DNA from 3 places in the Ruegeria sp. AD5 genome. Region 3 is predicted to be linked to each of the others. Evidence: riboswitches for the same ligand, from Rfam matches in the RefSeq annotation. Region 3 holds a riboswitch; each other region holds the start of a gene.
The links. Region 3 has a riboswitch for cobalamin ahead of ACR0JG_RS03575 (energy-coupling factor ABC transporter permease). Riboswitches for the same ligand answer to the same signal wherever they lie in the genome.

Region 1 (3,271 bases), 680 kb from region 3:
CGGATCAGAATGCCCTTTGCGCCCTCCAGTGTCTGCTCGACATATGTGTCGACTGAGAGGGGATGCTTCAGCGCCGTCAGATTGGCCAGCCGCATCGTTGGCATGCGTCTTTCAGGCCCACCTCCACGATGCCATCCCGCCGCGAAAGCGCCAAGGTCACTGTCGGAAAAGGACAGCACCACCAGGTCCGCCGGGCTCTGACCCAGATCGGTCGGGGTCTCGGTTTGTTCGAGCCCATGGCTTTCGCGGAAGACGACGTGCATAAGTCTTACTCGGCAGCCTCGGTTACACCCACGAGGATATCCCGGATCTCGGCCTCTTTGATATCGTCATGCTCGGCAATGACCACAAGGCGCGAGCGACGGTCTTCGCGGGGCTCCCATGGGCGGTCATATTGGTGACGCACGCGCGCACCGACGGCCTGAACCAGTAGGCGCATGGGCTTGCCCTGAACGGCGGCATAGCCTTTGACGCGCAGGATATTCAACTCGTTGGCCAATCGTTCAATCTTGGCGACCAGATCAATCGGATCGGTTTGCTCGGGCAGTTCAACGATGATGCTTTCGAAATCGTCATGCTCGTGATCGTGATGGCCGTCGTGATGGCTGGGACGCGCGTCCATGTCATCCTCGGCCGCGGCTTCTAGACCCAGCACGACGCGGACGTCCACGGCACCCTCAGCCACTTCGACTACGGGCAGGGGGCGGGGCGCTTCGGCGGCGATGATCTCTTTCGCTTTCGCAACGCCTTCCGGGCCAGCCAGATCAGGCTTGGTCAGCAGAATGATGTCGGCGCAGGAAATCTGATCCTCGAACACCTCGGACAAGGGAGTTTCATGATCAATCGAGTCATCTGCCATGCGTTGCGCATCCACCGCCTCGACATTCGGAGCGAACCGACCAGCGGCCACGGCCTCGGCGTCGGCCAGAGCAATCACGCCATCGACGGTTATTTTCGAGCGGATATCGGGCCAGTCGAACGCCTTCAACAACGGTTTAGGCAGGGCAAGACCGGAGGTTTCGATCAGGATGTGATCGGGGCGCGGCTCTAGTGCCATCAGGGCTTCAATGGTCGGGATGAAATCATCGGCCACGGTGCAGCAGATGCAACCATTGGCCAGTTCCATGATGTTTTCCGCGGGGCAATCAGGAATGGCGCAGGACTTCAGGATATCGCCATCGACGCCGACATCGCCGAATTCGTTGACGACCACCGCCAGACGCTTGCCCTGCGGGTTCTGCATCAGATGGCGCACCAGTGTGGTTTTGCCCGAGCCCAAAAAGCCGGTGATCACAGTGACGGGGAGTTTCTCGAGATTGCTCATTTCAGGGCTCCAATCGGGGGAATGCGGGCCGCACAGTTTTTGCGGAAATGTTCGGGACGTTCGCGCCATTTGACCAAACCGTCCTCGGTGGCGAGGTATTTGGCTGCGCCTTCGACGATGGTTTCGACATGGTCGATCTCGTTCAGATGCTCATACACGAAAGTCCAGCGATCCGGTCCTCCGCGTAGCACGATCGAGCAGCCTTCATCGCAATTCGACAGGCATTCCACAGCTTTCAAGGTAATGCCTTCGGGCAGGCCCGCCTGTTCAAGCGCCTTGTGCAGCAACGTGCCGGGGCGCTGGGCGTCATCCTCGACAGGCAGCCCGCGACGGCAGGTAGTGCAAACCAGCAGTTCGACCGGTGCGGTCTCGGTCATGTCTCTCATCCCCCCAAAATCCTCTTCGTGGGGGACGGGGTTTCATGCGGGCCGATCACAGCCCCACACCGGAACACCCCGTCCGGTTTCATCTTCGGGCGTTGGCAGGTCTCCCGGCTTGCGGATGTCAGAGGAGGCCTCTGTCGGATGTCCCGCCTTCCCGGCCATACTGCCAGTGGCTTTGGGCACCCTCTCCGGTCACGGTCGCGGGGGCGGCTGCGTTTGACGGCAAAAACCGCTGACGCATTCCCTTTTCATCTGCTCTCGCAGACACCAACGAAAGGGACATGCGGCAGGGCAGGGTTGCTTGTCAAGCGAGTCGCGCCGATCCGTGAAAAAGCGGATAAAAAGCGACCTGTCGGGGTCGCTGGGCGGCATGATACTTCTGCAACGACGTGCTGGCATGGCAGCAAGATGCGAACAGGAGGATACCGCGCATGAAAGTAGGGTTTATCGGGCTGGGGAATGTAGGGGGCAAGCTATCTGGATCGCTGCTACGAAACGGTATCGATCTGACGGTTCATGACCTGAACCCGGATCTGGTGACCGAATTCGTCGCCAAGGGTGCCAAAGCCGCCAAAAGCCCGGCGCAACTGATGCGCGATTGCGATGCTGTTATAACCTGTTTGCCTTCTCCTGCGGCCTCGGATGCGGTGATGCAGGAAATGTTGCCAGAGGTCGGCCCTGGCAAAATCTGGATGGAAATGTCGACCACTGACGAAGCCGAAGTCAAACGCCTTGGCGCAATGGTCATCGAACGAGGCGGCGCAGCGGTGGATTGCCCGGTTTCGGGCGGATGTCACCGGGCAGCGACGGGTAATATCTCGATCTTCGCAGGCTGTGATCGCGAGACTTTTGAACGTATCCTGCCATTCCTGACCACCATGGGGCGGCGCATTTTGCACACGGGCGATCTGGGCTCGGCCTCTGTTCTGAAGGTGTTGACCAATTATCTGGCGACCGCCAACCTGATCACCTGCGCCGAGGCATTGGTGACAGCCAAGGCCGCCGGCATGGACCTTGGAACCACCTATGAGGCGATCAAGATATCGTCAGGCACATCCTTCGTGCACGAGACCGAAAGTCAGGTCATCCTGAACGGCTCGCGCGATATTTCCTTCACCATGGACCTGGTGAAAAAAGATATCGGTCTGTTTCAGGAGGTCGCCGACCGTGCCGGAGTTCCCCTTGAGATAAACCCATTGATGATCAAGATTTTCGAAGATGGCATCGCGCGATATGGTGAGCGTGAACTGTCCCCGAACATCATCAGGCGGCTAGAGGACGCGACCGGACTGGAGATCCAGGCGCCAGGGTTTCCAACCGAGATGCTGGACGACGAGCCAGAAGAACCGGGTTACGAGGTGATCCCACAGAATCGGTAGATAGATTAATCGGCAAGCATTGCGGCTGTCTGGCGACCTGGTTGGACAAAATTCTGGTGCTATTCTAAATAGGTCGACAGGAGTCCGACACCGGCACAGGCAAGAGAACAACTTATGACGAATGAGACCTTTCTCATCGTAACAACGATGAAAAACGAAGGGCCTTTCATGATCGATTGGGTGGC
Region 2 (3,271 bases), 450 kb from region 3:
CGCGCGCGCCATCTTCGAGATCGCTTCGATATTTGCCGGTCCCGGCGTTAGCTCTTCGTAGCGCAATCCGATCCAGCGTTCGTTCTTGACGGCATCAGTCTGCGACATGACGGGATGTTCCTGCAGGAACTTGAAGGTGTCCTCGGCGCCATTGCCGGTCTGATAATCCAACAAAACCAGTAATTCCGGGTTCGATGCGGCAACGGCTTCCCACGAGGTGCGGCCCCAGCTCGTGTCCATGTCATGAGTGACGTTTTCACCACCGGCGGCTGTGATCATCGCATCGGGAATCGCGAATTTACCGGCGGTAAACGGAGCATCTGCAGGACCATCCAGAAGAAAGACGCGGGGCTTGGGCAGTTCAGCAGTCTTGGCTTCGATCGCTGCCAGCTGCTCTTTCCAGCCCGAGACCAGAGCCTCGGCCTTGTCTTCGACTTGCATCACCTTGCCCAAGCGCAACACATCGCCAAACAGAAGATCCATGCTGGCTTCGGGGCGATCCTTGTCCAGATGGACACAGCTTTCCGTTAGAACCAAGGTCTTGATTCCGAACGGTTCCAATGTATCTGGGGTCACATCACCACCCGGCTTCATGCCATAGTACCAACCTGCAAAGAACAGGTCGGGTTCAACCGCCACCAGGTTTTCGACGGTCGGATATTTCGGCGCAAGCTCGGGGATGTCGCCGCGCAGGGCATCAAAATCAGGGCTGGTCTTGTACCAGCCGGTGATGCCGGTCAGGCCGACGATCTTGTCCTGCAGACCCAATGCAAAGGCCATATCGGTCATGTTCATGTCATGCACAACCAGGCGCTTGGGCGCGGTATCAAAAACCAGCGGTTCGCCGCAGTTGTCTACGGTGACTTCTTGCGCAGCAGCACCGCTTGCCATGGCGGTGGCCAACGCCACGGGCCAGATGTATTTCATCTCAGTGTGTTCCTTCGACTAAGTTGAGACTGTGGTTCTTCGAATATCAAGCGCCGGGATCACGCGGCCTTCGTGGAGAAAGCAGAGGAAATCAACGCCAAAAGTTTCGCGGACTCTTTCGGGTGTCAGCACCTTGTCCACCGACCCAAACTCGATCATGAGGGTCGATTTCATCAGCGCCACGTGTGTGGCGAATTCGGGGATCATGACCAGATCGTGTACGATCATGACCACGGTGATCCCAAGCTCGGCGACCAAAGACAGCATCCGCCCTTTTGCATCAGGATCCAGATGGTTGGTCGGTTCGTCCAGAAACAGCAACGAAGGGTTCTGCGCCAAAGCACGTGCGATATGGGCACGCTGACGTTCGCCTCCAGACAGTTGGGCCATGCGCTTGTCCGCGAGATTGGCGAGACCGGTCAGGTCTAAAATCCGGTCCAGCTCTTGCGCGTGGCCTTCGGCAGAGCGGTCCGCACGGATGGGTATTTGCCCCAGCGCAACATAATCGCGTAACGCCAAGCGTCCATCGGGCAGTTCCTGCTGACCTACCACTGCAATCATGCGCGCACGCGCTTTGGCCGTGAGCTTTTTTAGACTGCGTCCTTTGATCCGAACATCACCAAGTGCCAGCGGCTCAGCGCCGCACAACAGATTGAGAAGCGTCGTTTTCCCCGCCCCGTTCGGGCCGGCGATGGCTAGAATGGAACCCTCGTACAACTCGAACGAGACGCCCTGCAACAGGACATCTCCGTTAAGGGCATAATACTCAAGGTTTTCGGCAATCAGAAAGGGTGGCAACGTCATTGCGATGCCCCGTGTTCGATCCGCGGCATGCGCGAGAGGGTTTTATTGAACAACGCCTGCGGGCGATCAGTGGCATTTGTCCAGCCATCCGGGCTTTCACGATACTGCGCTGCAAACTCAGCCAGCGCCTGCACCTCATCCGCGGTCTGAATGCCACCAAAAAGGTATTGCGCCTTTCCTACGGCCTGGAACCCAACCGTTCTGGGACTATCGCAGCCTGCCATGCAAGACGACGCGCGGATCGCAAAACTGCGAGGTAATTTCCCAGTCAACGCATCGCAAATTTCATCAAGGGGCAGCCCTTCAGTGCAGCTTTCGCAGACTAGAATGAAATGATCAGGCGTATCTGGCATGGTCCACTCCACTTGTTTCCAAGCGCATGCGGAAGCTGCCGACAATGTAAACACGCGATTGACGCGCCATCAAAGCCTCCTTCCAGGACGCCCCGCCCCGGGTTGGTTAAACATCTGATGGCAGGTCTCCTGACTTGCGGGTCCGCGCTCGGCCAACCTTCCCGATCCTGTGGACCAGTGGCTGTTTGGCCTTGCTCACCGCTTACAGTTGCGGGGGCAGTTACGGAATTGGCACCATTTTGGCAAACCTCACCGTATTCCCTTTTCATCCCGCGGCAACGCCACCGGGAACCATCAATCGACTGAGTGCCCGAGAACACCGGACACGTCAATGATAAAGTCGAAGGCGCTCAACTCTGGTCGAGGATCGAGCGCGGGCAACCACGTGTCCGTAGCACCAACCGAATGGGTTGGGCTGCGCGCCGAATTTGTCTGGCCACGGCTGTCCATAGTTGGTGTGTTTGGAAATTAGACAATCTGAGGTAAGCTGAACAAATTTAGAGGTTTAGCTTTGTCAGCACCTTACCCCTGTTTGATCATTGCCTGGGTTTATCCAAGGAGACGGTTCTTTGACGCATGTTTCGCAAAACGCATTGCCGCCGGATATTGTTGATGATGTCATTGACCACAATCTCGAGGCCGTTGCACGGTGGAAAGGCCATCGCTTAAGGGCTCAGCATGGGCGCAGTCACGGGTGCGTGGCTGCAACATTCACCGTCAGAAACGATCTACCAGAACAGTTCCGTCACGGCCTGTTTGAACAGCCCGCTGCCTATTCAGCCGCACTTCGCTTTTCCAACGGCGCGCATCTGGATGACCGGAAATCGGATGCCCACGGGATGGCGATCAAGCTTTTTGACGTGCCAGGCCCCAAGCTGATCGACGCCGAGGCACTTGCGCATCTGGGGACCACACAACTCAGCGACGAGTTCGATTTCGTATTGGTCGATCAGGATGTGTTTCCCAGCTACGTCCCCGATGAATATGAGCGATTGGGCAGGCTTGTCGCCACATTACAAGCGGTCCAGCACGCGATCAAAGGGCGACGAAAATGGAGCCTTAGGTTGATCACCAAAGGGCTGCGCGCAGGATTTCGCGCCCTCCTAACTCGTGAAGGCAAGCGTCAGTTTCGCGTCGCGAGTGATTTTGCCTCGAACTATATGCACTCGCCTTTTGAGGTCCATTTC
Region 3 (3,271 bases):
CAGGATCGCCACCTCTTCGGCGCAATCAAGGCCAGAGACCTGAAAGCTTCTACCACCTTCAGGAATTGGACCGGCGGGGGCGATGTCGCCACACCCGCCACTACCGCATGCGTGGTGACCATGTTTGTTTTCGTGGCCATGGTCGTGGCTATGGGTATCGGATGACATGATTGGACCTCAAGAATCTCTATGGTCCTTTGTAAATAGTTCCTACAGTAACTAGAGCTTCAATACCTTTTATATTTTTTTCATCCGGGTTCTTGGCCTGCGATATTGTTAGTTCATTTCGTCTTGCGGGCCGGCCGTGTGGATGCAATCTAATTGCAGATGACGCAAAAAATTTGGAATAGATCAATGCAGAAACGGATCGCATTTACCATCACGTTAGTCTCGATTACGGCTGGTTGCTCAGCCCAGTTCACTGGGGCCAAAAGCAAAGCATTTGAACCAGGCAACGTGCCAGATTCGGTCGTAGCGCTGGCAGGGCCGGCGCAGGATTTGACCACAGCGCGCCTCCTGCCCGAAGACAATTGCTTTTGGTATGAGCACAGCGGACCCGTCGAGACGACATTGGTACCATTGCGCGCGACGAATGGCGCTCCGATCTGCATTGCGCGCGACGCCTGATCGAAATGAGGGCAGCGACGTCCATGTACGCTGCCCAATATTCATGAGCGGGCTGTGACGCTATCTTCGGCAGAGTATAGGAAAGCGGTCGAGCCGGTTTTCACGTTTGGGTAGAGGTCATTGATATGAGCCATGATCATTCGCACACATCCAGAACTTGCGCGACCGCCGATGCTTCTTGGCTCAGGCGTGCCGTGAATTCTGAGATATGTGTCTCGGTCTCCAACGTATAGATAAAGGGCACGAGAGCCGAGAGCATTATTCGGCCCGGGCTCCATTCCATTCCGGAATTCCGCGTATTCGGGGTTGCGCTCGATCATTGAAGCGGTTGGTGTCCAGTGTGGCCATTCGACCTTTCGGCGGATAACATAGGTGCCGGGCTCGTAAAGATTCCCACGCGCGATCGCTACGCCATAGCGCATTGCGGTCCCGCCTTCTTCGATATGATAGAGATAGCGCGCGACGGCATCCACATGGATGTCACCTGGAACCAAACCATCATTTGCCGCGACGCGTCTTGGTAAAAAACGGTCATGAACACCCCACGGATTTGAGGTCATTGGATCGTAACCAATTGGCGTGACTTGACTGTCCCAATAGGTCTTCTGCGATGCGGTTGGCCAGGTTTTGGCGATCAATGGACTGGCCGCAGACGCCGAGAACAGCGCTGTGGTGGATTGAATGAAATGGCGCCTTGTAAGCATAGGTCTCGTCCTGGTTCACAAGTTTAACGTATTTGGATCGCACTATCGCGAATTAATCCGAATCTTAAAGCCTCTAGCAGCTAGAGCTTCAAGAGGTTTCAGGTAACGCTTGGTTTACCCTGTCGATCAAGTGACCGGTTGCGTGAATCCTGCTTCGGTCGAGTTTACATTGGAATAGGTCGCAAAGACAATTGACACAGGCGAAGCCGCCATTGTAGCGGTGAATTGTTTTCGGTTCCTGATGGCGGAAGCCAAAAGGATTAAAAGGGAATACGGTTCGGTGTTTTCAATGGCGCCAATTCCGTAACTGCCCCCGCAACTGTGAGCGGAGAGCGATGCCAAGACACCACTGGTTTGTAATGGAACCGGGAAGGTTGGCGGAGCGAGCACCCGCGAGTCAGGAGACCTGCCGTAAAGCGCCGGGCTATGCCCAGACTGAACCTGTCGGCCTTACGGTCGATTCAACCTGACAAGCCGCCGGGTGAGGCGGTAGGGAGAAAGAACATGCATATCGAACCGGGCATCGTGAATGGTGCCAAAATCGCGCTTTCCTATGTTACCGCCGCAGGTGCGGCTACTTACGCAGCGAAAGAAACGTTTTCCACATTGCGTGCGAATGGACCTGCATCTTTTGTTATGCGCTCGGTGCTCGCCACCGTTGGGGTTTTCCTTTTCTTCGAAGTCCTGCCGCATTTCCCGGTTGGTGTCTCTGAAGTCCACTTCATCCTGGGGTCGACGCTGTTTCTGCTTCTCGGTGCTGCACCCGCGGCTTTTGGATTGGCAGCTGGTCTCCTGATTCAGGGTGTGTTTTTTGCCCCGTTCGATCTTCCGCAGTACTTCATCAACCTGACCACTCTGCTGGTGCCGCTATTTGCGCTACAGGCACTGGCCAGCCGCATCATCGCACCCGGCACAGCATATGTTGACCTCAAATATGGCCAAGCTCTTGCCCTAAGTGCGACGTATCAGGGAGGAGTAGTCGCATGGGTTGGGTTCTGGGCCTTCTACGGCCAGGGTTTCGGCGCAGAAACCATGGCGTCGGTTCTGTCCTTTGGCGGCGCTTATATGCTGGTAATCGTCATTGAGCCGATTGCTGATCTGGCAGTGCTTGCGGCAGCCAAGGCAATGCGCGGTTTGAACAGTACAGGTCTGGTGACTCCGCGTTTGTACAACGCTGCGAAAGCTTGACCAAAGTTTGAAGCGGTGTCCTATACTTGGGTTGCCGCGAAACAACCAGTAGTCGCAGGACCAAAATTCTATTGTGGCGCGTCTCTAGGGCGCGCCACATTGTTTTTAGCCGCTAGAAACCTGTACCCAACGATCAGGGTGATTTGGGTCCTGTATTCGTAGGAAAAGATACCTCGTTTCCTTCCACGATTTGATCCTGTTGGTGACATTGTCCAGAATCAAATCGCCTTCACTCGAGCGATAAACTAAAACTGCATGGCCACTGCGATTGGTGTCTAAGACAGTGGCAATAAGTAGCTTCGTAGGATCCAAGCCGTTCTGCATTAGTTCAAACTTCTTTTGCAAAGCGAAATCTTCGCAATCCCCTGACCCCTGCATTGGTAGTGTCCAGTATTCCTTTGTCCCGTATTGGTTTTGATCCGAAACGGCGCGGATCCTCCGATTGACGCGCAAGTTAATCGCTTTAACGATCTGTTTCTCCCGCGCTTCTGGCAGACCAGAAGTACGAGTATTCGCGCACGCCCACGAATAATCTTTGCAGAGTGATTTGGCACCCGATGGCGCCTGAACCTCTCTATCTAGTTTGATCCAGGGAAGCTCAGAAGCTTGCAATGAAGCGGCGGAGACAAGGTAGCTGCATATGATACAGGCCAACGATAGATAAACTGGTAACCGTTCCGAGAGTTTTTTCTGAGCGGAAGTAGGTTTTGTCATATCTGCTTTCCCCATACTCGTTTCTCCTGGGTATCTGA

Region 1: it holds a riboswitch for cobalamin, as region 3 does, so the genes downstream of both, ACR0JG_RS00145 (DUF1636 family protein) here and ACR0JG_RS03575 (energy-coupling factor ABC transporter permease) in region 3, are expected to answer to the same signal.
Region 2: it holds a riboswitch for cobalamin, as region 3 does, so the genes downstream of both, ACR0JG_RS05805 (DUF1636 family protein) here and ACR0JG_RS03575 (energy-coupling factor ABC transporter permease) in region 3, are expected to answer to the same signal.

Annotation. Positions count from the first base shown of each region.
Region 1 is NZ_JBQFZR010000001.1:24,985-28,255, reverse strand. It holds gene cobN (cobaltochelatase subunit CobN) at 1-263, opposite strand, end outside; gene cobW (cobalamin biosynthesis protein CobW) at 269-1,324, opposite strand; gene ACR0JG_RS00145 (DUF1636 family protein) at 1,321-1,701, opposite strand; cobalamin riboswitch at 1,788-1,994, opposite strand; gene ACR0JG_RS00140 (NAD(P)-dependent oxidoreductase) at 2,100-3,086, shown strand; gene ACR0JG_RS00135 (glycosyltransferase family 2 protein) at 3,201-3,271, shown strand, end outside.
Region 2 is NZ_JBQFZR010000001.1:1,153,439-1,156,709, reverse strand. It holds gene ACR0JG_RS05815 (ABC transporter substrate-binding protein) at 1-927, opposite strand, end outside; gene ACR0JG_RS05810 (ABC transporter ATP-binding protein) at 946-1,731, opposite strand; gene ACR0JG_RS05805 (DUF1636 family protein) at 1,728-2,084, opposite strand; cobalamin riboswitch at 2,187-2,395, opposite strand; gene ACR0JG_RS05800 (catalase family protein) at 2,654-3,271, shown strand, end outside.
Region 3 is NZ_JBQFZR010000001.1:703,434-706,704, reverse strand. It holds gene ACR0JG_RS03590 (heavy metal translocating P-type ATPase) at 1-168, opposite strand, end outside; gene ACR0JG_RS03585 (hypothetical protein) at 355-627, shown strand; gene ACR0JG_RS03580 (L,D-transpeptidase) at 669-1,331, opposite strand; cobalamin riboswitch at 1,547-1,759, shown strand; gene ACR0JG_RS03575 (energy-coupling factor ABC transporter permease) at 1,836-2,519, shown strand; gene ACR0JG_RS03570 (transglutaminase-like cysteine peptidase) at 2,625-3,248, opposite strand.